Regions from separate parts of the Exiguobacterium acetylicum genome, predicted to be linked through region 2. Evidence: riboswitches for the same ligand, from Rfam matches in the RefSeq annotation. Region 2 holds a riboswitch; the other holds the start of a gene.
What was found. Region 2 has a riboswitch for FMN ahead of K7G97_RS12780 (ECF transporter S component). Riboswitches for the same ligand answer to the same signal wherever they lie in the genome.
Positions count from the first base shown of each region.

Region 1: another riboswitch for FMN. It lies ahead of ribD (bifunctional diaminohydroxyphosphoribosylaminopyrimidine deaminase/5-amino-6-(5-phosphoribosylamino)uracil reductase RibD); the one in region 2 lies ahead of K7G97_RS12780 (ECF transporter S component).

Region 1 is NZ_CP082333.1:2,862,573-2,877,513, forward strand. Features, by position in the region: gene treP (PTS system trehalose-specific EIIBC component) at 1-545, shown strand, start outside; gene treC (alpha,alpha-phosphotrehalase) at 567-2,207, shown strand; gene K7G97_RS14730 (alanine/glycine:cation symporter family protein) at 2,332-3,690, opposite strand; gene K7G97_RS14735 (methyl-accepting chemotaxis protein) at 3,880-5,583, shown strand; gene K7G97_RS14740 (DUF6612 family protein) at 5,636-6,457, opposite strand; gene K7G97_RS14745 (putative bifunctional diguanylate cyclase/phosphodiesterase) at 6,597-9,233, opposite strand; gene ribH (6,7-dimethyl-8-ribityllumazine synthase) at 9,499-9,957, opposite strand; gene ribA (GTP cyclohydrolase II) at 9,954-11,144, opposite strand; gene ribE (riboflavin synthase) at 11,144-11,770, opposite strand; gene ribD (bifunctional diaminohydroxyphosphoribosylaminopyrimidine deaminase/5-amino-6-(5-phosphoribosylamino)uracil reductase RibD) at 11,755-12,795, opposite strand; FMN riboswitch at 12,955-13,099, opposite strand; gene K7G97_RS14770 (M20 family metallopeptidase) at 13,283-14,488, opposite strand; gene K7G97_RS14775 (MetQ/NlpA family ABC transporter substrate-binding protein) at 14,511-14,941, opposite strand, start outside.
Region 2 is NZ_CP082333.1:2,451,401-2,466,341, forward strand. Features, by position in the region: gene K7G97_RS12725 (MDR family MFS transporter) at 1-147, opposite strand, end outside; gene ptsG (glucose-specific PTS transporter subunit IIBC) at 301-2,409, opposite strand; gene ptsG (glucose-specific PTS transporter subunit IIBC) at 2,539-4,062, opposite strand; gene glcT (glucose PTS transporter transcription antiterminator GlcT) at 4,280-5,137, opposite strand; gene K7G97_RS12745 (YuiB family protein) at 5,239-5,556, opposite strand; gene K7G97_RS12750 (NAD(P)/FAD-dependent oxidoreductase) at 5,638-6,849, opposite strand; gene K7G97_RS12755 (NAD(P)/FAD-dependent oxidoreductase) at 7,093-8,091, shown strand; gene K7G97_RS12760 (GNAT family N-acetyltransferase) at 8,335-8,826, opposite strand; gene K7G97_RS12765 (GNAT family N-acetyltransferase) at 8,823-9,314, opposite strand; gene K7G97_RS12770 (NAD-dependent epimerase/dehydratase family protein) at 9,323-10,189, opposite strand; gene K7G97_RS12775 (HesB/IscA family protein) at 10,307-10,657, opposite strand; FMN riboswitch at 10,769-10,910, shown strand; gene K7G97_RS12780 (ECF transporter S component) at 11,066-11,632, shown strand; gene K7G97_RS12785 (YuzB family protein) at 11,708-11,941, opposite strand; gene K7G97_RS12790 (NAD(P)/FAD-dependent oxidoreductase) at 12,034-13,086, shown strand; gene K7G97_RS12795 (DUF1462 family protein) at 13,128-13,424, opposite strand; gene K7G97_RS12800 (NifU family protein) at 13,534-13,761, shown strand; gene K7G97_RS12805 (TIGR01457 family HAD-type hydrolase) at 13,804-14,568, opposite strand; gene K7G97_RS12810 (DUF86 domain-containing protein) at 14,575-14,941, opposite strand, start outside.

The DNA.
Region 1 (14,941 bases), 410 kb from region 2:
CGTTCGAAGCTGTTCCGTTACTTGGTGCCTTACTTTTTGGCGCACTCTATGCGCCGCTCGTCATTACCGGCATGCACCACATGTTCATCGCTGTTGATCTACAGTTGATCGGACAAAGCGGAACGACGTTCATCTGGCCGATGATCGCGATTTCGAACATTGCTCAAGGTTCAGCAACACTCGCGATGCTTTTCCTCGCGAAAAACGTTAACGATAAAAACATGGCATCAACGTCCGCTTTATCCGCCTACTTCGGCATCACGGAACCAGCCATGTTCGGAGTCAATCTCCGGTTCAAATATCCGTTTTACGCAGCACTCGTCGGTTCAGCGATCGCGTCAGCTTTCATCGCTGTCAGTGGCGTTCTTGCTCCTGCGATCGGTGTCGGCGGATTACCTGCTTTCATTTCGATCGTACCAGGTTCGATTCTGTCGTTCATCGTCGGCATGGTGATCGCGATCATCGTCCCCGTCGCCTGTACGTTCCTGTTCCACTATGTCTCAACGAAACGCGCAAAAAAAGCTGCCCTGAAAAAAGCAGCGTAATTCTAGAAAGGTGTGTATCCCATGATCACGACAACCGATTGGCGCAAATCCGCCGTTTATCAAATCTATCCGAAGAGTTTCTATAGTCCGGAGGGCAAAGCGACCGGTACGTTACGTGGCGTGACTGCCAAACTCGATTATCTGGCGGATCTTGGTGTCGATTATCTCTGGTTGACACCGGTCTATGCCTCACCACAAAACGACAATGGTTATGATGTCAGTGATTATTACGCGATTGATCCATCCTACGGAACAATGGACGATTTCGAGACGTTACTTGCAGAAGCAAAACAACGCGGTCTGTCTGTCATGATGGACATCGTCGTCAATCACTGTTCAACGTCGCATGCCTGGTTCGAAGAAGGACGTCATCCCGATAGCCCCTATCACGACTACTTCATTTGGCGCGAGACACCGAACGACTGGATATCAAAATTCGGTGGTCCCGCTTGGTCATTTGATGAGGTAGCTGGTAAGTATTACTTGCACCTGTTCGACAAGACGCAAGCGGATCTGAACTGGGAAAATCCACGTTTACGGGAAGATGTTTATAACATGATGCGCTTTTGGCGGGATAAAGGAGTCAGCGGCTTCCGACTCGATGTCATCAATTTGATCTCAAAGACGCCAGGTCTTCCGAACGATCCAGCAGGAGACGGACGTGCGTATTATACGGACGGACCGAACGTCCATGACTACTTGCAAGAGATGAACGCAGAAGTCTTTGCTGGACACGATCTCATGACGGTCGGCGAGATGTCGTCGACGTCACTTGAACACTGTCTTCGTTATTCATCGCTTGATGAACAAGAACTGAAGATGACGTTCAACTTTCATCATTTGAAGGTCGATTATCCGAACGGCGAAAAATGGACGGCAGCACCATTTGATTTCAAGCAACTGAAACAGATTTTCTCCGACTGGCAATCCGGCATGAACGGACAAGCCTGGAACGCAATCTTTTGGTGCAACCATGACCAGCCACGCGTCGTCAGCCGGTTCGGTGACGACGTCACGTATCGCGTCGAAAGTGCGAAGATGCTCGCGACGACGCTTCATGGTCTACAAGGTACACCGTACATCTATCAAGGAGAAGAGATCGGCATGCCGAATCCGGACTTCACGGATCTGTCCGACTACCGCGATGTCGAGACGTTGAACGCCTATCAGGAAGCTCGGGACAACGGTGTAACGGAAGAAGCGATTCTCGCTGCGATTCGTCAAAAATCGCGTGATAATGCGCGGACGCCGATGCCGTGGTCGGATGCTGTCAACGGTGGCTTCAGTACGAGTGAACCATGGATACCGGTCTCGCCGACGTATGAGCAAATCAATGTCGAGTCGGCTGTCGCAGACCCAAACTCGGTCTATCATCATTACAAACGATTGATTCAACTCCGCAAACAGTATAACGTGCTGACAGACGGTTCATACCGTCTGTTGACACCAGACGATTCGTCACTCTGGGCGTACGAACGCGTAACGAACGAGGAAGAGTTGCTTGTCGTTTCGAACTTCTACGGAACAGAGACGACGTTCACGTTACCTCGTGACGGATCGGATTATACGGTGCTACTTCACAACTACCAGGAGATGCAGACAGAGGGGCACACTTTGACGTTACGTCCGTATGAATCCCTGATGCTTTATCGTCAAAAGTGATGCACATTCTTAATTTCTTTCGATCAAATAAAAAGGGAGATCACCATCCGAGTACATGACCCGGAACGTGATCTCCCTTTTCTCATACTTCATCATACACGAACTCGTTTTTTAAGCATGTATCCTACGAAACTTTCCGATTCGCTTCTTCTCGTTTTAACTGTTCGCGGAACAGTCGTGTCTCGGCAATGACGACGCCGGACAATCCAATCAAACCGATTAAGTTCGGAATCGCCATCAATCCGTTGAAGACGTCGGAAATCGCCCAGACCATGTTCAAGTTCGTCGTCATCGCACCCGCTCCGGCGACTAAGACGAACAGGATGCGGTAGGGTAAGATCGATTTTTGACCAAATAGATAATAGATCGATTTTTCACCGTAGTACGACCAGCCAAGAACGGTCGAGTACGCAAACATGACGAGTCCGATCGTGACGATGTATTTTCCGGCAGGACCAAGGAAGACTTCGAAGCTCGCCGTCGTCAATTCAACACCCTCTAACTTCGTATCGAGTTGTCCTCCCATGACGAGCGTCAGTCCCGTGATTGAACAGACGACCAATGTATCGAGGAAGACTTGCGTCATCGAGACGAGCGCTTGACGTCCCGGGAAGTCCGTCTTTGCAGCAGCGGCTGCGATTGGTGCTGAACCGAGTCCTGCTTCGTTTGAGAAGACACCACGCGCGACACCATAACGAATCGCTGCCCCAATCGCGCCACCTGTGATGGCTTCGCTTGAGAATGTGCTGCTGAAGATCGTCGAAATCGCACCTGGAATCAAGTCATAGTTCATGACGAGAATCAGTAAACCACTTCCGACATAGAAGAAAATCATGAACGGAACGAACAGACTGACGACTTTCCCGATTGACTTGACCCCACCAAGAATGACGACACCTGTCAATACCATCAATACGATCCCCGTCACGTAAAGTGGCACATCGAACGTCGATTTCATCGCGAGGGCGACCGAGTTCGTCTGGACCCCGTTTCCGATCCCGAACGCGGCGATCGAAGCGAATGCAGCAAACAAGACACCGAGCCATTTTTGCTTCAGTCCACGCTCCAGGTAATACATCGGTCCTCCTGCCATCTGTCCTTTTTCATCGACGACACGATATTTGACGGCAAGGATTGCTTCCGCGTACTTCGTCGCCATCCCGAACAGACCGGACAACCACATCCAGACGATCGCGCCTGGTCCCCCGAGGACAACGGCGGTTGCGACACCAACGATATTCCCTGTACCGACGGTCGCTGCTAGTGCCGTCATCAACGCTTGAAAGTGACTGATGTCACCTTCTGACTTGTCGTCCTGATGCTTTGAAAACGCAAGCTTCAGTGCATACGGCAGTTTGGTAATTTGAATGAATCCTAAGCGAATCGTCAAGTAAATCCCCGTACCGACCAACAGAATGAGTAACGGTGGTCCCCATACGATATCGGACACCGCACTAATCCAGTCACTAAATGAATTTCCCATTCGTCTTACCTCCCTTTATGAAATATGTAGTTCTTTACCATTTTTTCAGAATTTACTGATAATTGTCAAACTATTTTTTCATAAAACTATTTTACGTTTTAATTTTTTTGATAATAAGTAAATTTTTTACTTGTGACGGTATAATCAAGAAAATAAATAGTTCATCTTGCAAAAAAAGGAGCGAATCACATGAAGATTAAAACGAAGCTTATCTTATTGACCTCCATACTTTTGCTTAGCTTAGTCGGTGTCGGGTTATACGGCGGATTCTCACTCGACCACGTCGACAAACAGAGTCAGACCATCACATCCTCCTGGATTCCTGGTCTGAACTTATCTCATGAAACGAATACTGCTCTATCGGATTTACGACGTGTCGAATTATTACACATTCAAGAAAATGATCCAGAGATTAAAGCCGGTTATGACAAGCGTGTCAAAGATGGTTTAGCGACCATTAATGCGAATCTTGCTGAATATGAGAAGACGATTTACTTAAAATCAGACCGTCAATTATTCGATGACCTCGCAAAGAAATGGCAGACGTTCGAAGAGACGACCGATCGCCTGCTCACTCTTAGTACACCAGAAACCCAAAAAGAAGCTGTCACTTATTATGAAGGGGACAGCCGGGATTCGTATTTCGCCGTCTCTGATCAGCTGACGAAAATCGTAAAATTTAATAATCAACAAGCGAAAATAAATGGTGATGCCATCACAAGTTCTGCCAATACAGCACACCTCCTTCTCTTCACGATCATCGGTGTCGTCGGATTACTCGGCGTCATCTTCACCGTCTTGATTTTACGCTCGATCTTCGGTCCACTTCGCCAACTGCAGGCGAAAACGCATGAACTGGCAACACAAGGTGGCGACTTGACGGCACAACTCGACGTCGTACGTGATGACGAGATTGGACAAATCGCCCAGTCGATGAATCAATTCATCGCCCATTTACGGACGATCATCGTCCAGGTCGATGATACAGCAACCCATGTCGTGTCGACTTCACGTCACGTCTCCGGTCGAATCAGCGAACTCGATCAGGATATGGCGTCGACTTCCCATACGATCGAAAATTTATCAGCCGGTATGCAGGAGACCGCCGCTTCTGCCGAAGAGATGAACTCGTCTGCCGTCGATATGGAAGCGACGATTCATGATATCGTTTCTGGTGCGGAAGCGAACGGAAAACGGGCACAAGAAGTCGGCGGACGTGCCGAATCGCTTCAAGTCGTCGCCACAGAAGCGAAACAGACCGCGAATCAGATTCTCGCTGAAACGAAAAGTAAACTCGAGGACGCGATGGCTCGCGCGAAAGCTGTCAAAGAAATTTCCGTCTTATCGGACGCCATCCTCTCGATCGCGGCGCAAACGAATCTATTGTCCCTTAACGCTTCAATTGAAGCAGCACGCGCTGGTGAAGTCGGTCGCGGCTTTGCCGTCGTCGCCGATGAGATTCGTAAACTTGCTGAAAGTAGCCGGGATACCGTCGAACAAATTCAAGACGTCTCGATTTCCGTCATCGAGTCCGTTGAACATTTGAATTCCGCTTCCGGTGAGATGCTCTCCTTCATCGATACGAAGGTCGTCAAGGACTATGATTTATTCGAAGACGCCTCCGTTCAGTATCGAAATGACGCACAATTATTCGGTGATGCAGCGGAACATTTTGCCGCTCAAGCCGGTCAACTCCAGGAACTGACAGCGAACATGCTCGGTGTCATCCACGATGTTGCCGTCACCGTCAATGATGGGGCGCAAGGCACACAATCGATGTCAGAACAAATCAATCATTCCGTCCAAGCGTTCCGGGATGTCCATGACCAGACTTCCGTCAGTCAACAGCAGGCGGAATCACTAAAAGAGGTCTTACGTCAGTTCCAAGTCTAAACGACAAGCCCCTCGTCTTCAGATTAGAAGAGAGGGGCTTTCTTTTTATTATTTATTGTCCTGCACCTGTGAGCGGTTGTGCGTCTTTTGCTTCCGCCGGTAATGTGATTTCGTTAATCTCATTGAATTTCGAGAACGTCGACTTATTCTTCATATTGAACTCAGTCTCTTTTTCGATCGCAAACACCATGTCCATGTCGAGAGACTTCGGATAGAACGTCTTCGCGTCGTACGTCATCTTGTAGTTCATCTTCTTATAATCGATGCTATCCATCGCGTCTTTCATCTGTGCCATCTGTCCTGTCTGTTCGAGGGAATCCTTCATGAAGGCTTTCAGATCGTCACCACTCAGCTTAACGTCGATTTGATAGACATCGCCCTCTTTTTTCGCTGTCCAATTATCTTTGTATTTCTTTAAGAGTTGCAAGTTTTGTTCCGTTGATGCCGATGATTCCATCGCTTCGACCATCTCACCTAATTCCGAAACATCTTGAACGATCCATTGTCCGTTTTGTGAAAGATACATTTTATCGTCAACGATGTAACTTTCAATCGTCACGTCTTTCCCGTCTTCAGGATTTTTCATCGTCATCGTCTGCTTCATCGCGAGCGGCTTTTGAATGATATCAGCTGAAACCTTCTGATCCATCGCCATCTCACCTGCTTTAGAGCTGACCGTTCCTTCCATATGGAACGATTTGATATCCTCTTGAGCAGCTGTCGCTTTCTTTAACAGCTCTGTGTTCGAGAGTTCCCCTGACTTCGTCGAACCCGATCCGCTACCACTACCTGAATCCGTCTGTCCATCTTGGCATCCGGCAAGTCCAATTGATGCTGCGACAATCCCGGCTGCTACCCACCTTGTTTTCTTCATATTCATTTCCTCCTTTATACGCGTTACCCTGATTTACGAAAAACATTGGAAAATGTTTCAAACTTTCTTTAGTAGACCATTACCGTTCTACCTCAAAACGAACCCTCAAATTTCAAATCTACTATCCTTTTTTTGAAATTCATTTTTCTAATTGATATAGTTCTTGGATATTTATCGCCTGCATCGACTTGCCAAAATAATAACCTTGCATGCGTTGACAAGCTAACTGATTCAATAGATTGACTTGTTCTAACGTTTCTACCCCTTCTGCTACGACGTCAAGTCGCAACGACTTTGCTAAGTGGATGATCGATGAAATCAATGCATGATCCGTCTCACTATCCTGCATTCGTTCGACGAATTCTTGGGGAATCTTCAACGTATCGATCGGAAAGTCAGCTAGTCTTGACAATGAGGAGTATCCTGTACCGAAATCATCAATCGATATCGTAAAGCCCATTTGTTTAAGTCGCATCATCGTCTCGATTGTCTCCTCCACCTCTTCGATGGCGGAGACTTCTGTAATTTCTAAATCAATCCGTGCTGGATTCACCCCTGTTTCCTCAATCAATCGCAACAAGGACAAGATGAATGTCGGATGGTGAAACTGTTGCATCGAGACGTTTAATCCGAGCTTGAGGTCGATTCCTGCTTCCTGCCATCGCTTAGCTTGTCGAAATCCTTCATTCAGTACGAAATCTCCTAAGCGAATGATCATTCCGGCTTCTTCTGCCAATGGAATGAAATCTTTCGGTGCAATTCTGCCAAACTCCGGATGGTTCCAACGAATCAAGCCTTCCACCCCGACCATTCGATAAGACTTTGTATCGACTAAAGGTTGATATTCCAAAACGAGCTGTTGGCGTTCGATTGCCATTGGTAGTTCCGATTCCAGACGAAAACGTCGCGATGCACTCTCTGCAATATCCTCAAAGTAGACGATTCGCTTTCCGCCGCGTGATTTCGCCTGATACATCGCTAAATCCGCTTGGCGTAACAACGTTAACATCGGTTGCGACGTACCCGTATGAAAAGTGACCGTACCGATACTTGGACTCGAAATGAGTTCGTATGAATCGATTTGATGCGGCGTACGCAATGATTCAAGGATCGATTGCACGCGTTTTCTCCCTGAATTGGTATTTTTGATGTCGCGAAGGACGATCGTGAATTCATCCCCGCCCTGTCTTGCGACGATATCGGATGATTCCGTCGCTTCTCGCAGACGATGGACGACGTTCTTCAAGAGCTGATCTCCGACTTGATGACCAAACGTATCATTGACCATCTTAAAATCATCTAAATCGATGAAACATAACATGCATTCTTCTTGTTCTTCTTGTTGCATGATGTATTGGAGACGTTCTTCGAAATGCAGTCGGTTCAATGCTCCCGTCAAAGGATCAAAGTAAGCCAATCGATGAATTTTCTGCTCATTCTCCCGGATATCCGTAACATCTTGACCAATACCAAAAACACCCACGACTTTTTCCTTGATACGGATTGGAATGCTCGTGATGCTCAATAATCGACTTTTTCCATCTTCAGTTTCAAATGACGTCTCGAAATGAAATGCATGCGCTTCTCGACGATCCAACTGCTTTAAAAATGATTGATATGTGTTTTGAATCCATTCCTTCCCGTCATCATTCGTCATTCGTTCAAAGGAAGGATTAGTACTTTCTAATCTTCCAGATAGATCGAGCGAGTATACGGCATCTGGATGGTACATGAATAGCGATTTATAGCGTTCTTCACTTTCTTCTAACGCATCCGTTTTTTGATGAACGGCTTGCAAGAGTTGCTGGTTATTCAAAATCATTAAGATTTGTCGAATCAGAATCAAGAAAATCGTAATTCCACACCCAATCATCAATCCGTTGACGGATGAATCACGTTGCGCATACAGGAGCATGGTGCCGAACAGAAACAAGACTAAAGCATACGGTAAAAACAACTTTCCGACTGATTGTGTTCGAGAGACGTTATTCGAAAGTCCAACCGTTCCCTCGTCTTGTTTATATCCTGCATTCGCTACAATCAACAGCCCAGCAATAAACAATGGATCAATCCATTGATTTGCTTCCTGACGATTTACGATCGTCTCATATAGAAACCATGTATCCGCAATGATTTGAATGATTAGACCTGTAATGAGTAAGCGAAACAGGCGTTGACGTCGTCGCCACACTTCTGTCGGGATGATGAAAAAAAGACTGATGGCACAAAATAATAGAATGATATCACTGAGCGGATAACTAAAGGAGACGACGACTTCAGCAACGGTCGCCTGTTGATTCAAGAGAATCGGACGCATTAAGAAAAACCAACTATATGTCATAGCTACCGTCATGACGATCAAGATATCAAAAATAAAACCGATGAGTCGCTTCGGTAATACTTGTTGACGAATGAAGTATAAGAACGCTACTAAGAAAAAGAATATCTGTAATAAATAAAAATAATCTGGTGTTCCAGGAAACGATACGACCTGCTTCAATACGACTTCCGTATAGGTCCATATCAATTCTGCAATGAGATAACTGCCTGTTCCACAAGCAAGCCAGAAGAAGAACCATCGCTGTCCATCTACTTCGTGCTTTACCGCTAAGCGTCCCAGCATGATCGTGGCAACGAGACAACCGAGAATCGAGAACGTGTTGTTTCCCCACGTGCTCCATTGTGGGCTGGATTCAAAAAGAATCAGCCAAATATAAAAACAAAGAATGAAACAACTGATTTCCCAAAAACCAACCGTCCATGTCTGCTTTCTCATGTTGTCCCTCCGTTCTATTCGGTACGTACTAATTGTTATATACCGATGTTTAACAAGAGAAAAACCTTTTTTGTAACAAACAGGAAAATGATACGTGCTTCTTGCTCGATCTAGAGTCCGACACTGATCTCAAAAGGCGTTTAGTTTAAATCATTTCAGCAAAAAAAGAAGTCGACCTTCAGTTTTTTAAACTGGTGATCGACCTCTTTCTATCTTCAACTAATCCAGATCCCCTCAAGCTTAAGGATATCTTCTTTCACTTCCATTAGATCGTGCGTAAAAGATTCGCCATCTCAATCGCAGAAACCGCAGCTTCGTAGCCTTTGTTCCCAGCTTTCGTACCAGCACGTTCGACCGCTTGCTCGATTGAATCCGTCGTCAGGACACCAAAGATGATCGGTACGCCTGTGTCGCGTGATGCACTCGCGACACCTTTCGCGACTTCGTTACAGACATAGTCATAGTGCGACGTCGCCCCGCGGATGACGGCACCAAGCGTGATGACGGCGTCATACTTGCCGCTTTTCGCTAACTTTTCCGCGACGAGTGGAATTTCAAATGCTCCCGGAACCCACGCTGTATCGACAGCATCCGCTGCGACACCATGGCGACGGAACGCGTCGTTTGCTCCTCCGACGAGTTTTGATGTGATCAATTCGTTAAAACGTGCTGCGACGATTGCGACGCGTAGTCCTTCTCCTGTTAAGAAACCTTCATAGATCATGATGTGTGTCCTCCTTGGATGTCGAGCCAGTGCCCGAGTTTTGATTGTTTTGTTTTCAGGTAACGCTGATTTTCCGGCTCAGCCGGTACTTGATGGGGTACACGTTCGATGATTTCGATCCCCTCTTGCTCAAGCACCCGTTGTTTATCCGGATTATTCGTCATTAAGCGGATCTTCGTCACGCCGAGATCGCGCAGCATGTTCGCTGCGACCGTATAGTCACGCATGTCCGTCGGATAACCGAGTGCATGATTCGCTTCGACTGTATCGAGTCCTTGTTCCTGCAACTCGTACGCTTTTAACTTCGCCATCAGACCAATCCCGCGTCCTTCCTGACGTAAATACAAGACGGCTCCACCTTCTCGTTCGATCCGCTCGAGTGCCGCATCGAGTTGCGGACCACAATCGCACCGCTTCGAACCGAAGACATCCCCTGTCAGGCATTCCGAGTGTAGACGGACGAGCATCCCGTCGTGCGCTTCGCCGGATAAGACAGCGACATGTTCTTTCTTATCTTGTGTCGAATAGCCGATCATTCGAAAGGCTCCGAACGTCGTCGGAAGTAATACTTCCGCCTCCCGCGTCAATGGACGCTCGAGATAGGCGACGAGTGCTTCGATCGTAATCAGTTTTAAATCATGTTCTTCCTTATAGAGAAGTAGATCGTCGACTCGTGCCATCGTGCCATCTTCCTTAATGATTTCACAGATGACGGCAATCTCATCGCTACCGGCAAGACGGGCAAGATCGACACCCGCTTCCGTATGTCCGCGTCGTTCCCGGACACCTCCCTCTTTTGCGATCAACGGGAAGATATGACCTGGTCGTTTGAAACGTTCCGGTCCATCCGTCAGCATCCGCTGAATCGTTAGCGACCGTTCCTCAGCACTGATGCCGGTCTTTGCTTCTTCATGATCGATGCTGAGCGTGAATGCCGTCCCATGCGGATCTGTATTATTCGCTGTCATCGGAGCAAGTTCGAGTCGCTGTGCGATCCGCGGACTGACTGGTACACAGACGAGTCCTTTTCCATACGTGATCATGAAGTTGATGTTTTCTGGTGTCGCGTGTTCTGCGAGCATGACGAGATCGCCTTCATTCTCTCGATCCTCGTCATCACAGACGATGATCGGTCGTCCGTTTTTCAAATCTTCTATTGCGTCTTCAATCAAGTCGAATCCGTTCATTACATGTCGCCTCCTAAGAATGCTGCCCAGTCCGTCTGCTTCTCATGCTGCGTGAAATGATAGAGATGTTTCGCCATCATGTCACACTCGATATTGACGACTGCACCGCTTGCCAATCGATCAAACGTCGTCACTTGACGGGAATGCGGAATCAATGAAATCGAGATCGTTTCCGGTGTGACGCGTTGCAACGTCAGGCTCGTACCGTTGATCGCGATCGAGCCTTTCGGAATACAATACTTTTGCCATGATCCGACATCAAACGTATAGACCATCGCTTCTCCATCCGGTCGTCGACTGATCAGTCGGGCTGTTCCGTCGATATGTCCACTGACGAAATGGCCGCCGAAGCGACCGTCGGCCGGCATCGCCCGTTCGAGTTGCAATGGGCTTCCGACGCGGTATGTGCCGAGGGCTGTCGACCGGATCGTGTCATGGACGGCATCTGCCGTGAAACCGGTCGGACTCATCGACGTGACCGTCAAACAAATCCCATCGACGGCGATGCTATCTCCGATCTTCGTTCCTTCGAGTACCCGGTGCGCCTCAATTTCAAGCGCTAACCCGTTCGGTCGCGGGATCTTTCGTTTTAAGGTTCCGACTTCTTCAATCACTCCGGTGAACATGTCGTCTCCTCCTTTCGGATGTACGTCAGATGGAGATCCGGTCCGACCGTTTCGATTTGATCGATTTGAAAACGATTTTCGATATCGTGTTGACTATTCCACGCATCGCCTTCAAAAATCGATGGGGCTTGGTAGACTTCGATTCGATCAACGAGATCTGCCTCAAGGAAAGCGGCTTGAATCGTCGGTCCACCTTCGATCAAAACACTGCGGATGTCTTGTTCGTATAAGCGTTTCAAAATCGCTTCCGGCGTCTCATACTCACCAACGAGCACCGTCACCTGATCGTGACTAATCCGAGGAACACTCGTCAGCCAGTAGGTTGGATTTTTACCATCACGGAAAACTTGGGCCGTCTCCGGGACACGCCCCCGGCGATCAACAATTACTCGAATCGGCTCGATGCCTGACGACGCGCGTAACGTCAGTGCTGGATCATCGACGAGGACCGTCTCACTGCCGACGAGGATTGCATCGTGGCGTCCACGTAGGGCACGACCGTTCGCGCGTGCTTCTTCTGACGTGATCCAGCGCTGTTCACCTGTCGCCGCGATCCCGTTCATCGTCTGCGCAATCTTGACGGTCACGGTCGGGCGTTTTCGTTCGATCGTCTTCCAGAATGCCATGTAGAGGGCTTCTGCCTCATGCCGTAACAAGCCGACCTCGACTTCGACTCCCGCGTCCTGTAGCCGTTTGATTCCGGAACCAGCGACGATCGCATGTTTGTCTTCCGTTGCGACGAAGACTCGTTTGATTCCTGCTTGTAGAATCGCTTCCGTGCATGGTGGCGTCTTGCCGTGATGGTTGCATGGCTCGAGCGTCACGTAGAGATCGGCACCACGAGCGGCTTCTCCTGCCATCCGTAAGGCTTCGACTTCCGCATGCGGACCACCGGCAAACCGGTGCGCACCAAATCCGATGATGCGTCCTTGTTTGACGATGACACAGCCGACACTTGGATTCGGACTTGTTTGTCCGTGTAACATATGTGCTAATTGCATGGCATAACTCATCATCTGTGACATCGCGTTCACTCCTTTCAAATGAAAAAAGACGCCCCTTGAAAAAGGGGCGTCTGTATAGAAGGGTTCACGAAATACACGGTTCGCTCCCTGCATTTTTTCATGCAGAAAGAGACCATCTCCTGAAAACATTTTTTCAGAAAATAGCTTGAATCGTGTCGTTTCGTTCTTCTCCCATCCGGACTTTACCGTCGGCCCTGGAATCTCACCAAGTCAGCCATGATGCGTACATCATGGGTCGCGGGCTCGTCGATCGATTGATCGCATCACCGCCGGTTGGGATTTTCACCCTACCCCGAAGAACTGGATTATTGAGTTATACAATTTTAGCCTAGCATATCTTTTTCAAGAAAACAAAGCGCAAATGCTTCTGTCTTGTCTCTTTTTTGATTTCGCTCCAGTTCTGTCACCCATCACCAATTTGTGATCGACCGCATCTCAAAAACGACCGGAGCACTTGATAGCAGTGCGTCCAGTCGTCGTTTTCTGCTTACAGATACCCGTTCTTCCGGTCATGGAATTCTTGGGCAATCGCTCCGCGCGTTCGCTCATCCGCGAGGACGCGAAGCGCTGTCCGAGCGAGGATTTTTGCTCCTGTGATCAATGCTTCATCTCCAGCTGCTGAACGGGCCGCTTCTTTGAATGCTTCCGTATGGGCGACGAGATCATCTGGTCCAACCTTGATATACGGATGGATCGTCGGGATGACTTGACTGATGTTACCGGCGTCCGTCGAGCCGAGACCCGGTCGTTCGTCTAAATGGACCTTTTCACCAAGCGCCTCTGCTTCTTCTTGGAACAGACGGTCGAACGTCCGGTTGAAGACGAGATTATCGACTTCATTTTGGAAGGCGATGACGTCAAGTGTCGCCCCGGTCGCGAGTGCCGCGCCTTGGGCGACGGCTTTGACTTTTTCCGTGACGGCATTCAATCGTTCCCGTGTCGTCGCCCGGATGAAGAAACGTGCTTTTGCGTATTCCGGGATGATGTTCGGCGCATCGCCTCCATGCGTGATGATTCCGTGAATCCGGACATCGTCCGGTAACTGCTGACGTAAAGCATTGATTCCGTTAAAGAGTTGGATGACCGCGTCGAGGGCATTGATGCCTTCTTCCGGTGACGCCGCTGCGTGTGCCGGACGACCCGTAAAGGCAAAGTCGAGTGGATCGACCGCAAGGGAAGAACCCGTAATCCGTGTTTGACCCGACGGATGAACCATTAAGGCCGCATCGATTCCTTCGAGTAACTGATGTTTGACGAAACTGCCTTTCGCACTACCGTTCGGTCCCCCTTCCTCGGCCGGTGTTCCAAGGACAACGACACTCCCGCCGACATCATCGAGCACTTTACTGAGTGCGATCGCTGCCGCGACACTCGTCGTGCCGATGATGTTATGACCGCACGCGTGACCAATGCCTGGTAACGCATCGTATTCAGCAAGAAAGGCAATCGTCGCGCCTGGTCGGTCGCTCGATTTCTTCGCGAAGAACGCGGTATCGTGCCCCGCGACGCCGAGTTCTACCGTAAAACCTTCCGCCGTTAGACGCTCCGCATGGAGCCGCGAAGCAAAGAATTCCTCGTTCCCGATTTCCGGCGTTGCATGAATCCGGTGACTTGTCTCAAGATACGATTCCCGTTTTTGTTCGATGTCCTGTTCAATCGTCTCTACCCATGTCGTGCGTACTGGTGTCGTCATACTGTCCACTCTCCTTTTGAAATTATTCGCCGATATCGCTCAGTGGAACGAACGTCGGGATCGTACTGCCCTTGTATTCTTTTTTGATGAAGGCCGCGACATCTTTTTGTTGATACAGCGACGCGATCTTTTTCAGTTCTTTTTTGTTCTTGTCTTCCGTCCGTGTCGCGATGATATTGATGTATGGTTTTGCGGTCTCGTTCTCATGGACGATCGAGTCCTTGATCGGGTTAAAGCCGGCGTCAACGGCAATGCCATTGTTGATGATCGATGCGGCGACGTCCGGTAAGACGCGTGGCGTTTGCCCGGCGACGATCGGGACGATTTTCAGCTTCTTCGGATTCTCGACGATCTTATCGACCGAGCCGTTACCGTCGAAGTCGTCCGGTAGCTTGATTAGACCCGCTTCTTGCAGTAACAAGAGGGCGCGTCCCATGTTCGTCGCTTCGTTCG
Region 2 (14,941 bases):
TGCATACTGATCAAACCCATTCAGTTCACTGACGATCGTCGGCATCGCTGTCGCAACGATCGTGTTATCCATCGCCGCGACTAAAATCCCGATCAATAATCCGATGACGACAGGTGTCGTATTCGTTTTTGTTGTAGTCGAAGACATCGACGCACCTCATTTCTCAAAAAATTAGCTAACTCTTATAATAGCTAACTCATTGTATCATCATATGTGCAAAATCTCATTATCAAATGTGCTCTACGATCGTTTTACACAAAAAAAGACGGATCGCTCAGGGCGATCCGTCGCTTTTCTTCTTTACTCTACTCGATACGAAATCGCTTCTCCGGCTTCGACCGTCCGTCCGACATCAACGTCGACTTTTCGATCGCCACTGTTCGTGACGATGATCGGCGTCAGTAATGATGGTACGAGTGGTCGTACTTGTTCAAGATCGACATTGAGAAGTGGTGTCCCCGGTTCGACACGATCGCCGGCTTTCGCCAACGCCTCGAATCCTTTTCCTTCGAGTGACACCGTATCAATACCGATGTGGATTAAGATTTCATCTCCATTATCCGCAAGAATACCGATCGCGTGTTTCGTTGGGAAGAACGTCGTGATCTCACCAGAAACCGGAGAGACGACATATCCTTCCGTTGGTTCGATTGCATATCCGTCACCCATCATGCGACCGGAGAAGACTTGGTCCGGTACATCATCGAGAGAACGAATGATACCGCTTAGTGGTGCAACATATCCATCTTCAGGCACGTAAGCCCCGCCACGATCCCCAGCGAGTGGACCGGTATCTGCTGTAGTTCCAGAAGTCCGTGCTTCGTCTCCCGTTGGAACTTGTGGAATTGGATCTGCTTCTGGTGTCTCTTTCGGTTTATAATTTGGATCTTTCATGATATCTGCCATCTCTGTCTTGATCCCGTCGGATTTCGGTCCAAAGATGGCTTGGACGTTATCTCCGACTTCAAGAACACCAGCAGCACCTAGTTCTTTCAAGCGCTCTTTGTTGACGCCTGATTTATCATTGACCGTAATCCGCAGACGCGTGATACAAGCATCTAAGTGTTTAATATTTGATGGACCACCGAATGCTTGTAGAATTTCATACGGTAGATCGCCTGCTTGTGCCGTTGAGGTAGCGGCACCTTCTTTAATCGCTTCGCGTCCCGGAATCTTTAGATCAAACTTCGTGATGACGAAACGGAATCCGAAGTAATAGATGACGGCGAAGACAAGACCGACTGGAATGACGAGCCACCACGAGGTTCGGTTCGGTAGAATCCCGAATAACGTGTAGTCAATCAATCCACCGGAGAACGTCATCCCGATCTTGACGTTCAGTAAATCCATGATCATGAATGAAAGACCAGCAAAGACGGCGTGAACGGCAAACAAGAGTGGTGCAACGAAGACGAAGGAGAACTCGACTGGCTCCGTGATACCAGTCAGGAAAGAAGTCAACGCAGCTGAGAAATAGAGACCTTCGACGGCTTTACGACGATCTTTTGCGACCGTGTGGTACATCGCAAGACAGGCTGCTGGCAGACCGAACATCATGAATGGATATTTCCCGGTCATATATGTCCCTGCCGTAAATGGTACACCGTCCTTCAACTGTGCGAAGAAGATCCGCTGATCCCCATTGATGATCGTTCCGGCTTTATCCGTATATTCACCGAACTGGAACCAGAAACTTGAGTACCAGATATGGTGAAGACCAAACGGAATCAATGAACGTTCGACGAGTCCAAAGATAAAGGCAGACAACGGTTCGTTCGCTTCGATGATTGTTTTCGAGAACGTATTGATACCTGTTCCAATCGGTGGCCAAATGTACGATAAGGCAAACCCGGCGACAAGACTAAACAAGGCAGTTGCAATCGGAACAAAACGTTTCCCTGCGAAGAATCCGAGGAAATCAGGCAGTTTGATTTTAAAGAATTTATTATAACTGTACGCTGCTATCAAACCGGCAATGATCCCTCCGAATACCCCCATTTGCAAGGTCGGTATCCCGAGGACCGTCGCATACGACAAGTCACTCGCTTTCTGTGCTTCCGTGATTTTTTCTGGTGTGATCTGTAAGAAAGAACTGATGACCTTGTTCATGATCAAGAAACCGACGATCGCTGCTAGACCGGCGACCCCTTCCCCATTCGCAAGACCAATCGCGACCCCGACGGCAAACAGTAACCCGAGGTTCGCAAAGATGATATCACCCGCATCCTGCATGACCCGCCAGATGACGACTAGCGAATCGTTCTCGAGGAACGGTAAATATTGCGTCAAGTTCGGGTTTTGAAACGCTGTCCCGAACGCGAGCAATAGCCCCGCTGCCGGCAAAATCGCTACCGGTAACATCAAGGCTTTACCGATCCGCTGTAAGACACCAAACACGTTTTTCCACATGCGTATATTCCCTCCTTTTTTTAAACAAACTACTTAGTTCATACCCTAAAATATTCTAGCGCAAAACGATTCTAAAAGATTTTTCCAAAAAAAATGAGCCCTTCCGCAGAAGGACTCACTCTAAAAACTTTAGACTGTTTTTTCTTGTTTACGTGATGCGATGACGGCTTGGATTTCAGACTTGATGTTGTCTGATTTCGGTCCGTAGATCGCTTGAACGTTGTTACCAACTTCAAGGACACCAGCAGCACCTAATTTTTTCAACTCATCTTTGTTGACTTTCGATTTGTCGAGAACTTCGACACGAAGACGTGTGATACATGCATCCAAGTGTTTGATGTTCGACTCTGAACCGAGTGCATCAAGGATACCTTCAGCGAGTTCAGAACCTTGAGCAGATGAAGTCTCTTGCGCTGCATCTTCACGACCTGGAGTTTTCAGGTTGAACTTGCGGATTGCGAAACGGAATCCAACATAGTAGATGACAGAGAGTGCAAGACCGACGACGATGACGAGCCACCACTGCGTGCGTCCTGGAAGAACACCGAAGAGAAGGAAGTCAATCAAACCACCAGAGAATGTCATACCGATCTTAACGTTCAACAATTGCATCGTCATGAACGAGAGACCTGCGAAGACTGCGTGAACTGCGAACAAGATTGGAGCAACGAACAAGAATGCGAATTCGATTGGCTCTGTGATACCTGTCAAGAATGCTGTAAGTGCTGCTGATCCAAGAAGACCACCAACGACTGCACGGCGCTCAGGACGAGCTTCGTGGTACATAGCAAGAGCTGCTGCTGGAAGACCGAACATCATGAACGGGAATTTACCAGTCATGAATGTACCAGCAGTCAATTCAACGTTATCTTTCAATTGAGCGAAGAAGATCGCTTGGTCACCACGAACGACATCACCTGCTGCATTCGTGTACGAACCGAATTCGAACCAGAATGGTGCATAGAAGATGTGGTGAAGACCGAATGGAATCAACGAACGTTCGATGAGACCGAAGACGAATGCTGCGAGTGTTGGGTTTTTCTCCATCATGAAGTGGGAGAATGTGTTCAATCCGTCCTGTGCGAACGGCCAAACGAATACAAGTACAAGACCTGCGAACAATGAAACGACAGCAGTGACGATTGGAACGAAACGTTTACCAGCAAAGAATCCGAGGAACTGCGGCAATTCGAGATTATGGTACTTCCCGTATGCCCAAGCTGCAATCAGACCGATGATGATACCACCGAATACCCCAGTTTGAAGTGTTGGGATACCGAGTACGTTTGCATACCCTTGACCGTTAGCAACCATTTCTGGTGTAACGCCGAGCCAAACGCTCATTGTTTTGTTCATGATCAAGAATCCGACGATTGCCGCAAGTCCGGCTGCGCCGTCCCCTGCAAGACCAATCGCGACACCGACCGCGAATAAGAGTGCTAAGTTACCGAAGATGATATCCCCGGCTGCTTCCATCAATTTTGCAACCTTGATGATTGCATCATTTTTCAAGAACTCGAGTTTTGACGTCAAGTTCGGATTTTGCATCGCGTTACCGAATCCGAGTAGGATACCGGCAGCTGGCAAAATCGCTACAGGAAGCATCAACGCTTTACCGACACGTTGAAGAACAGCAAAAATCTGTTTGAACATGTGTGTTTCCTCCTTTTCCTGTTAAGAGCGAAGTATGATGAATAATGCCAATGATTGAGACGAAAAAAGTCAGACATCTGACCGATTTTTTACAGAAAAAAATCAGGCACGAGCGGATTGTAGACAATAGACTTATCCCGTTGCATAACGGAAATAAAGCTTCTTGCCCGACATCCCACTCATGCCTGATCGTATCAGTAACACGTAGTCCGTGCGGTCATTTACCTGAATCGTACTGCACTAAGCGTTGCAGATGCATCGTAAGATACGTCGCCTCACCGCGCGGTACCGCTTTCTTCAACTGACGTTCCATGATGGACATCAGCTCCCAAGCAGTATCATAGCATAGCGGATATTCTTCACGCAATAGCTTTTCTACTTTTTCTGGAGCCTCTAGATACTCCCCATTGGAAACCCTTTCAATCGCTGAACGAAGATGCCGAATCAGACGCTTGTAATCAAGCGATTTTCGATCGATTTTAATCTCCAGTCGCTGTTCGATATGACTAGCAATTAAACCGACGAGTTGATGATGGCGGTTAACTTCGAGTACGTCTTTGAAGTTCGTCGCTGAATGAATATGAAGTGCGATGAATCCTGTCTCAGCTGGAGGCAGGTAAAAATTCATCTCGGCACTGATGAACTCGACGATTTCTTCTGCAAGGGCGTACTCTTCCGGATACAAGGCTTCCGTTTCAGCAAGAAACGGATTCGTGACTTCCATTCCTTGTTCCAGTCGCTTGAACGTAAACGTCAAATGATCCGTCAATCCGATATGGATATGTTCGTCGACCTTTTTTCCGAAGCGTGTCTCGATCATCGAGACGATCTCGTTCATCAACGCGATGAAATTCTCATCGAGATGACCGACGAGCGCCTTATATTGATCCTGTTCTTCTTTATCCTTCAACGTGTAGACTTTTTCCAACTTGTCGAGATCTGTCAGTTGATCGCCTGGCTTCCGACCGAAGCCAATCCCTTTCGCGAGGATAATGACTTCCTGATTCGCACCAGTCGAACAAATGACGACATTATTATTCAATACCTTGATAACGTGGTACATTTGTTTATCCATTCGCTCTCAACCCAATCTGCTCTTACACATTTATTTAAAGACATTGTTTTTATTATAACGGTTTTTCAGACACGAAAAAAGCCTACTTACTCAAGTAGACTTTAAAACATTTGGTAACCGCTCTTACGCAAGAAGCGAATCGATAGACCGGCGATGATGATTCCGGCAAGACCAGCCGCGAACATCGTGATATCCGCTGTCTGTAGACCAGCAATTCGGTCTCCGAGATTCGGAATCGCTTCACGAGCATTCGTGAAGTATTCGAGCGTCGATTGGTTGTCGATCATCATGATGATGATGACCGGATAGAGTACGAGCATCACCCATGTACTCCGCAACAACATGTTTAAGATGAATCCGATACTAAAGAACATGACGAGATAAAGGACACTCCCGATCACGGCTTGAATGATATGCATACTGTTCCCCCTTTGAATCTCTTCTAGTATAACCGACAAAAAAGGCAAATGCACGAGTGTACATTTGCCTAAAACGTGAACTTAGAACTTCCCTTTTTTGATCGCAAGACCAAGTTTTTTCAGTTCGAAGAAGTGTTTGTTGTCGATGACTTTTTTCATGAACGATGCGTTACGACCGTAGATCTTCTTACCGAAGACCATGCCGATGCCGTCTTTGTGACCAAGTGAAGCGACCGTTCCTTTGTTCTCGTACGTGAATGTCGATGTTTGACGACCCGCGATGAGTGCTGCGATGTTCTCAGCGACTTTGTGTGCTTGTTGTGTCGCGATTTGTGCAGTCGGTGGGTACGGACGGTTCGAACTAGGATCCATGACTGCTGAACAGTCACCGATCATGAAGACATTGTCGTGTCCTGGAACACGGAGATCTTCTTCAACGACGACACGGTTACGCATCGCTTCGAAACCAGATGCTGCAACGACTGGGTTCCCGCTGACGCCACCTGTCCAGATGATCGTGCTTGCTTCGATCGTCTCAGTCGTGTCACCTTGAAGCGGACCGAACGTGACGCTTCCTGGTCCACATTCCTTGATGCCGTTACCGAGTTTGAACTCGACGCCTTGGCGCTCAAGCCATTTGTGTGCGTAGTTGACGAGATCAGCATCGAATCCTGGAAGGACTGTTGGCGCTGCCTCGATGTTGACGACACGAACGAGTTCGCGTGGGATGTCATATTGTTTGCACAGTTCTGGAATACGGTTGACGAGCTCACCCATGAACTCGATTCCTGTGAATCCAGCACCACCAACAACGATCGTCAAGAGTGAACGATCTTGTGATCCTGTTGTTTTGTACTGTGCGAATGAGTAATCGATATGTTCCTTGATTTTACGGACGCTGTTCAACGAGCTGATCGTCAGCGCGTGTTCCTTCAATCCTTTGATACCGAATGTTTCAGGAACGCCACCGAGAGCAACGACGACGTAATCGTAAGGAACTGTTCCGCCATCTTGTAAAAGAACCGTTTTAGCAGCCGTGTCGACTTTCTCGACGATACCTTTGACAAGTTTGACGCGTGACGGGTTGATGACATCATTGATGTAGATGCGCGCTTGCTCCGCAGACATCGTACCTGCAGCTGGTTCATGCAACCAAGTTGTTTGGTAATGATAGTCGTGTTTGTTAATCAACGTGATGTTCGCTTGATCGACGCCGAGTTTCTTTTGAAGGTTGACTGCTGTGATCAATCCACCGTAGCCCGCTCCAAGAATAACAATGTTAGGTGTGTTCATGTTCTGATACTCCTTACGAATCGTAGTTTTGTTGTGATTTTCTTCACATTCAATTACAGACGAATGCTCAAAAATTTTGTTCAAATAATGTTCACATGTCTATAAGCCTATTGAAACACTTTTCAGGAATGATTGCAAAAGAAAAATGTAATTTCCCTTAAAAAAATGTGAGATGTCCCGTACTTGCACCTTCACCCCCTACTTCCTATATAATGGACCTATCCAACGCTAGGAGGGAATCAGATGCACCAACCATATGATGTCACGATCATCGGCGGCGGTCCGGTCGGACTGTTCACCGCGTTTTATTCAGGAATGCGCCAGATGAAGACGAAGGTCATCGAGAGTCTACCTCAATTAGGTGGTCAACTCGCTACGCTTTATCCTGAAAAATATATATACGATATTGCCGGTTTTCCGAAAGTAAAAGCACAGGAACTGGTCGATCGGTTGCTTGAACAAGCAAATGAATTCGATCCGACATACGTGCTCGGTGAGACCGTCATCGCTTATGAACGGATGGATGACGGAATCATCCGCCTCGTCACGAACAAAGGCGAGCATTATACGAAGACCGTCATCTTGACGGCAGGAAACGGCTCGTTCGCTGCGCGTCCACTCGGAGTGGCGGATGCAGAACGCTTCGAAGAAACGAACTTACACTATTTCGTCAACGACATGGAACGTTTCAAGGATCGCCAAGTCGTCTTACTGGGTGGCGGTGACTCAGCAGTTGACTGGTCATTGATGCTTGAGCCGATCGCAAAATCCGTCACGCTCGTCCACCGTCGTGATAAGTTCCGTGCCCATGAACATTCGGTCGAATTGTTACACGATTCGTCCGTCAACGTCATGACGCCGTATACACTTGAATCGGTTACAGGTGAGACGCACATCGAGACGCTGACGTTCAAACATGCTGAAAGTGGTGAAGTCGTCGTCGTCGCTGCTGACGATGTCGTCTGTAACTTCGGTTTCGTCTCGTCACTCGGACCGCTCAAAGAATGGGAAGTCGAATTCGAACGCAATTCGATTCGTGTCAATTCGAAGATGGAGACTGCGATTCCGGGCGTCTTCGCTTGTGGTGATATCGCGACTTACGAAGGACGCGTCAAACTAATCGCAACGGGCTTCGGTGAAGCACCGATCGCCGTTAACCAAGCGAAACTTCTCGTTGATCCATCTGCTCGTCACCCGCAACACTCGACGAGTCTGTTCGAAAAAGTAACGAATCATTCTTGAGATAACTGAATGGCTGTAAACAAATAAGAGGTCGAATTCCGGATAACATACCGGAGTCCGACCTCTTATTTAGATGGAATCACATATAGGACATGACCAAACATTTTCGACTCCTACAGGAAAAAGGAAGCACGATGTGTGCTTCCGTCAGGGATAGGTAAGACCCGACAGATCACATGGAATGGGAACTGGCGCGGCTTATATCCCGCCTGAGGAAAGCGAAGATGTTGAAAACGTCCGATTTCATACGGATGATCTTTTAACAGGTATCCGGTAAACCCGTTGCACGAGTTCGACCCCACCTCGCTCAATCATCGATTCTTCGAAGATCTGACCACCGAATCGCTCGTAAAACTGACACGCTGGATTATCCCGCAAGACAGAAACCTGCATCGTCTCATATTCCGCTAAGTCCTCAGCGATGCGTTGAAACAACGCTTTTCCGAGTCCTTGTCCTTGCGACGCTTGCAAGACATAAATCGCATACAGCTCCCCTTCACGCGCATCACTTCGATTCGCTCCACCTTGCGCAAAGCCAACGACTTCTTCTCCTGACACGGCAACATAGACGCGCTGATCAATTAACGTCTGTCCCCATTGTTTCGTCCGTTTTTCGTGCGATAACTGCACTAAATAAGTGTCCGGAATAATACCTTGATACGTCTCGCGCCAGGCATCAATATGAACGCGGGCGATGGCTGACGCATCTTCAAGACGTGCTTCACGAATCCTCATAACGGGATGATGAAGCGACGTGTCTCGCGTCCATTACGAACAGTCGGCTCAATTTCTCGTCCGCCGTTCGCCAAGATGACACGGCGAGATGCTAGATTATCAACGCCACACGTCAATAGCACTTGATCGAGTCCACGTTGCCGTGCTTCTTCTAGCGCTAAACGGAGCCCGGTCGTCGCATATCCTTTCTGACGCTCGGATGGTCGGATGCCGTATCCGATGTGTCCGCCGTACAACTTCAAGTTCTCCGTCAAGTCATGCCGGAAGTTCAGCGCACCGACGATTCGTTGCCCGTCGACCATCCAGTACGTCGAATGGGTGACAAGACCCGGTCTGACTGTTGTCTCCATTTCCTTCAGTTCCGCAAAATAAGCGCCCAGTGGTTCATATGTGTCTCCGACTGCTTCCGGCACGATCGTTTCGCCCGACTCTCGCCAGTCTTCTAAAAAGGCGCGGTATTCTGTCTCCCATGCGAGGGTTGGTTTCATCAACTGCATCATTGGTGATTGCGCACCTCCTCTTCAATCAAGCGATCGAGCCAGTCATCGATGTGCTGGAACAGAAAGCCCGCTTGTTTTGCGGCTGTCGTATCCATATAAAAATCACGTTCCGGCGCAAGAGGTGATTCATCCTCTCCTTTTGCGACGAGTTGGCTCGTCGTTCCCGCAACGCGGTCGATTTTATCCATCAGGTCTTGAATCGATAAGACACCGTCACTCGCAGCGTTGATCGGTCCTGTCAGTTCCGAGCGACCACACCACTCCAGAAAGGCAGCGGCTTCGTAACTGGAGATATACCCCATCTTCGCGTATGTGTTTTCGGCAACGATCGGACGCCCGTCAAGCGCCCGTTTGATATGAAAGACGAGTCGCTCCGTATAGTCATCTGGTCCGAGGACGACCGGAAAACGGACCGCAACGACTGGGAACGTCGCCCGTTGGAAGAAATAACTCTCCGCTTGGCGTTTCCCTTCGCCATATCCATGTTCCTTCTCGAGATCATATTTCCCGGGAAACGGATTATATGCACGCTCGGTGATGTTCGCACCACCGCCTTCATAGACAGACATCGTAGACGTCAACACGTAGCGTCCGACTTTCCCTTCAAACGCGTCGATCGCAAGTTTGGCTTGATACGGCGTGAAGCAAATATTGTCATAGATGACATCCCAGTGCTGCTGGCTTAAGTCCTTCATCGTACTACTTGACGTCCGGTCCCCTTTGAAGAATGTCAAGCCCTTCGCGACTGGTGGCGTATGCTCACCGCGTGTGACGATCGTCACATCATCCCCCGAATCGGCTAAGCGAATCGCAAGCCGGCGTCCGAAATAGCGCGTTCCCCCGAAGATCAATACTTTTCTCATCCTGAAGCCCTCCCTGTTCGTAGTAGCATTCACTCTCTTAATATTTCGAGTCAATGGAACAGGTCTCCTGTATACGGACAATAAAAAAATCGTGGACGATGTCCACGATTGGATTCATTAACAGCCACCCGGTGTCCCGGCATTCGTTGCCGTCCGGAACGAAGTCCCGCAACCGCATGTTGCGATGGCATTCGGATTCGTGATCGTGAATCCGCCGCCGAGCATCGACTGTTTATAATCGATTTCCAGTCCTTTGACGACCGGGTAATCTTTTTCGTCCACGATGACGGTCACGCCGTGCTGTTCGAAAACGAGATCCGTTTCTTTCTGTTGGTCGAATCCCATTCCGTACGACAGACCACTACATCCACCACCTTGGACGAGCATCCGAAGATTCCGTTCATCTGCTGGTGCCTGCGCCATCATGTCCTGGACTTGTAGCGCTGCTGCCTCCGTTAAATGGATCATGTCATCACCTTCCTTTTCTTTAGTATACGCAACTTCTGAGCGAATCGAAACCTAGTTGCTTGAAACTATCTTGAATTCGTTGTATAAATGGTATGTACAATAAAATAATCGTTCCATCTTCAGGGCAGGGTGAAATTCCCGACCGGCGGTAAACAACTCATATGAGTTGAAGCCCGCGAGCGAATAGGGCGCTATTTGCTGATTCTGTGTAATTCAGGAGCCGACAGTATAGTCTGGATGGGAGAAGATGGCGGCATGAGTTTGAATTTGATCGATTTTTGCAATAATCGATTAGGTTTATTTAATGCGGACTTCTCCCCTGTTGATCTCATCAATAGGGGTTTCTTTATGGACGCAGTCATGCCAATACTTCATCGAGAGGAACGAGCAAAAGGAGACAATACTCGTATGAAACGCACACAAAAAATGGTCACTCTGTCAATGTTAGGTTCAATCTCATTTGTTCTTATGCTTATCAATTTCCCACTACCGTTCTTACCGAACTATCTGAAGATCGACTTCAGTGATGTTCCTGCTCTCGTCGCAGCGATCATGTTCTCACCGGTCGCAGGTGTCATCGTCGAAGCATTGAAGAACGTGTTATACTACATCTTCCGCGGAAGTGGTGTTCCGGTCGGAGAATTCGCGAACTTTGCTGCTGGCGTCGCATTCGTGCTTCCTGTCAGCTGGTTCTACCATAAAAAGAAATCAACACAAGGTCTCGCAACTGGTCTCGTCGCTGGTACGATCACGATGGCACTCGGTCTTGCGATTCTCAACTATATCTTGATCCTTCCAGCGTATGCATGGTTCCTCGGTATGGACTACATGGCGGATCCAGCTGTCAAATGGACAGCGATCACAGCTGGTATCTTACCGTTTAACGTCATCAAGGCGTTGTTCATCTCGGCACTCTTCATTCCGTTGTTCTTGAAACTACGACCATGGATGATGCGCCGTCAACAATCTGCCTGATCCGAAAAGCTGCGCCCGCTGACGGACACGAATCCCCTCGTTCAGACGAACGAGGGGATTTTTTGCTGTCTTTGTTCACAGCTCGTTTTCTTCGATTTTTAGGTAAATCTTCTCGAGTAACTCTTCCGGTGTTTCGCCTACGACGGTCTCACCATCAACGAGACAAAAATGATCAAGCGAACAAATGCCGCAATAGCCGAGGCAACCGTATTCGACGACATCGACGTTCGGGTCACGTTCGAGTTGCTCCATGACGACTTGTGTACCCGCCGCTAAGTTACTGATACAAAATTCAATAATCGGATTCACTTTTTTTCCTCCTTCAAGCAGGAAACGACCTGCCTCATGTCGTATTATACAAGGTCAGACTGATTTAGGGGAACTAAGGGGGATTTTACGTTATGAAGCAATTGGTCGTACTCGGCGGAGGATATGGTGGAATGCGGATTTGTGAGCGGTTCAAGGACGAGGAAGTTGCCGTCACGCTCGTCGACCGTCTACCATACCACGCACTCAAAACGGAATATTACGCACTCGCAGCAGGTACATTATCAGATCGGGATGTCCGGATTGAATTTCCGGAGGGGAAACATCTTACTTATAAATATGGACATGTCATTAAAATCTCACCAGAGACGAATACGGTCCACCTGCAGGACGGATCAGAATTATTCTATGATGACTTGATCATCGCTCTCGGTTGTGAGGATAAATACCACAACATTCCGGGTGCTCAAGAGTTTACATACAGCATCCAGACACTTGAAGAATCGCGTAAGACACAGCAAGCGATCTGCGGTCTGTCACCGGGATCCGTCGTCTCAATCGTTGGTGCTGGTCTATCTGGTGTCGAACTCGCCAGTGAACTGCACGAGAGCCGGAAGGATTTAACGATTCGTTTGTTCGACCGCGGTCCATCCGTCTTGTCGTTCTTATCCGACAAAGTCTCGTCTTACGTCCAGGAATGGTTCGAGGAGCATGACGTGGAAGTCATCAACAATTCGAACGTCACGCTCGTCACAGCGGACGACGTGCGTAACGGCGACGATACGTATCCGTCCGACTTAACGATTTGGACGGCAGGTACGCAACCGGTCAAGGTCGTTCGTGATCTCGGCTTTGCTGCAGACAGTGGCGGTCGGATCAAATTGACGGCACATCACCATGTACCAGAATACGATAACGTATTCGTCATCGGCGATTGTGCCAGCTTGCCGTATGCACCAAGCGGTCAACTCGCAGAACATCAGGCAGAACAAGTCGTCGATGTCTTGCAAGCGAAATGGCAAGGGAAAAAATTGCCGAAACTGCCAGAAATCAAACTGCGCGGGATGCTCGGATCGCTTGGGAAATCAGATGGTTTCGGGATCGTCATGGGCAAGCAAGCGCTGACGGGGAAAGTCCCACGTCTCTTGAAGTCCGGTGTCTTATGGAAACACAAAAAGATTAAATGAGCAAAAGAGGTGTCCCGATCTTTGGGATACCTCTTCTTCGTTCACCCCGTCTGACTTAACTTCGCATCAATCGCTTCCGTAATCGTCTTCAATTTGACGTACCCCTCGTCAATCATCTCATCATCAAGCACGATCAGTGGATAAAAATAGACATCCTCTTTTAGCGCTTCCGTCCATTGATCCGCTGTTGCTGTCTCGAAATCGACATAGCGTAGCGTCATCGCTTGCTCATATTTCCGTCCGAGGACAGCTTGTAGCCAACTGAACGTCTCTTCCGAGCTGGGTGCCCCGACACAACTCGGACAAGTGACCGCTGTTCCATAAACCGTGATTTCCATCTTGAAGTCCCCCTTTTCAATTCTCTCCTCTTTAGTATACAAGTTTTCCAGATTGAGAACATTTTTCAACCCTGTTACAATGAAACTATACGAAAGGATGTGTTTACGCATGGAAATGTTTGATCAAGTGAATGAAGTTCTTGAAAAATTGCGTCCGTTCCTTCTTCGTGATGGAGGAGACGTTGAACTCGTAGATGTAGAAGACGGAATCGTAAAACTCCGTTTGATGGGAGCTTGTGGTAGCTGCCCAAGTTCAACGATCACATTGAAGGCCGGTATCGAACGTGCCCTTCTTGAAGAAGTCGCTGGCGTCGTTGAAGTCGAACAAGTCTTCTAATACATGAAATCCCGAACGAATTCTCGTTCGGGATTTTTTGATTCATAGAATCCATTCGGCTAACGTATCGACCATGTATGTCGGTTGACGATCCTGACCTTGAATGAAGACGGGTGTGTGGACGCCAGAATTGACGTGCATTGTCCGGATGCCTCCATTGATTCCGAATAGGATATCCGTATGGTAGTTATCCCCGACCATGATGACGTCTTCTTTTGACAGACCAATCATCTCCGTTGCGATATCGACCATGACCGGTTCCGGTTTGCCGATGAAGAACGGTTCCTTCTCCGTCGTCACGCGCAGGACGGACGTCAAGGCACCGTTTCCTGGTAAGAATCCACGTTCTGTCGGAATGGCGATGTCTCCGTTCGTCGAGATGAAACGAGCACCGGCACGAATCGCGAGGGCTCCGACAGCGAGTTTTTCATATGTGATCTGACGGTCAAGACCGATGACGACGTAGTCTGCCGCTTCTGTTGCGACGACGTCTAACCCTTCCCGTTCAAGCGCATCAATCAGTCCTGTTTCTCCGATCGCATAGACGCGTGCTTTCGGTGATAGATCAGCGATATAACGACCAGTCGCCATCGCACTCGTCAAGACGTGTTTCGCATCGGAATGAACACCCATCCCGCGTAATTTCTCCGCCACGGCTTCTGCCGTCATCGACGCATTATTCGTCACGAACAAATACGGAATGCCTTCTGCTTGCAGACGATTGACGAAATCGACCGCTTCTTTTACCGGTTCCGTTCCGTTATACATCGTTCCATCTAAATCAAATAAATAGCCTTTTGCCTTCATCCTGACTCACTCCTCGTTTGGTAAAAATGCAGACACCGGTCCGAGTTCTGTCTCGATATACCGGCGAATCGCTTCCGGGAAACGACATAGTTCTGCTTCCTCTGTCTCAAGTACCGCCCGAATCTCCGCCATACTCGACTGTGTGAATGACCGGACGATCAACGTACGTAACGCAACGAGCTTCTTCAGACTCGTCGCGAGCGGTCCATCGATGACCTTCTCATCTTCTAATATGAGAATGATATCTTCATAACTTCCCGGATCCCGCATGATGAATCCATCAATCATACTGTTTCCGATGTCGATGACACTCTCGATGACTAAAAAACCGATCCGCTCCATAGCCAGTGCCGTCGTCACCGGATCCCCCGTA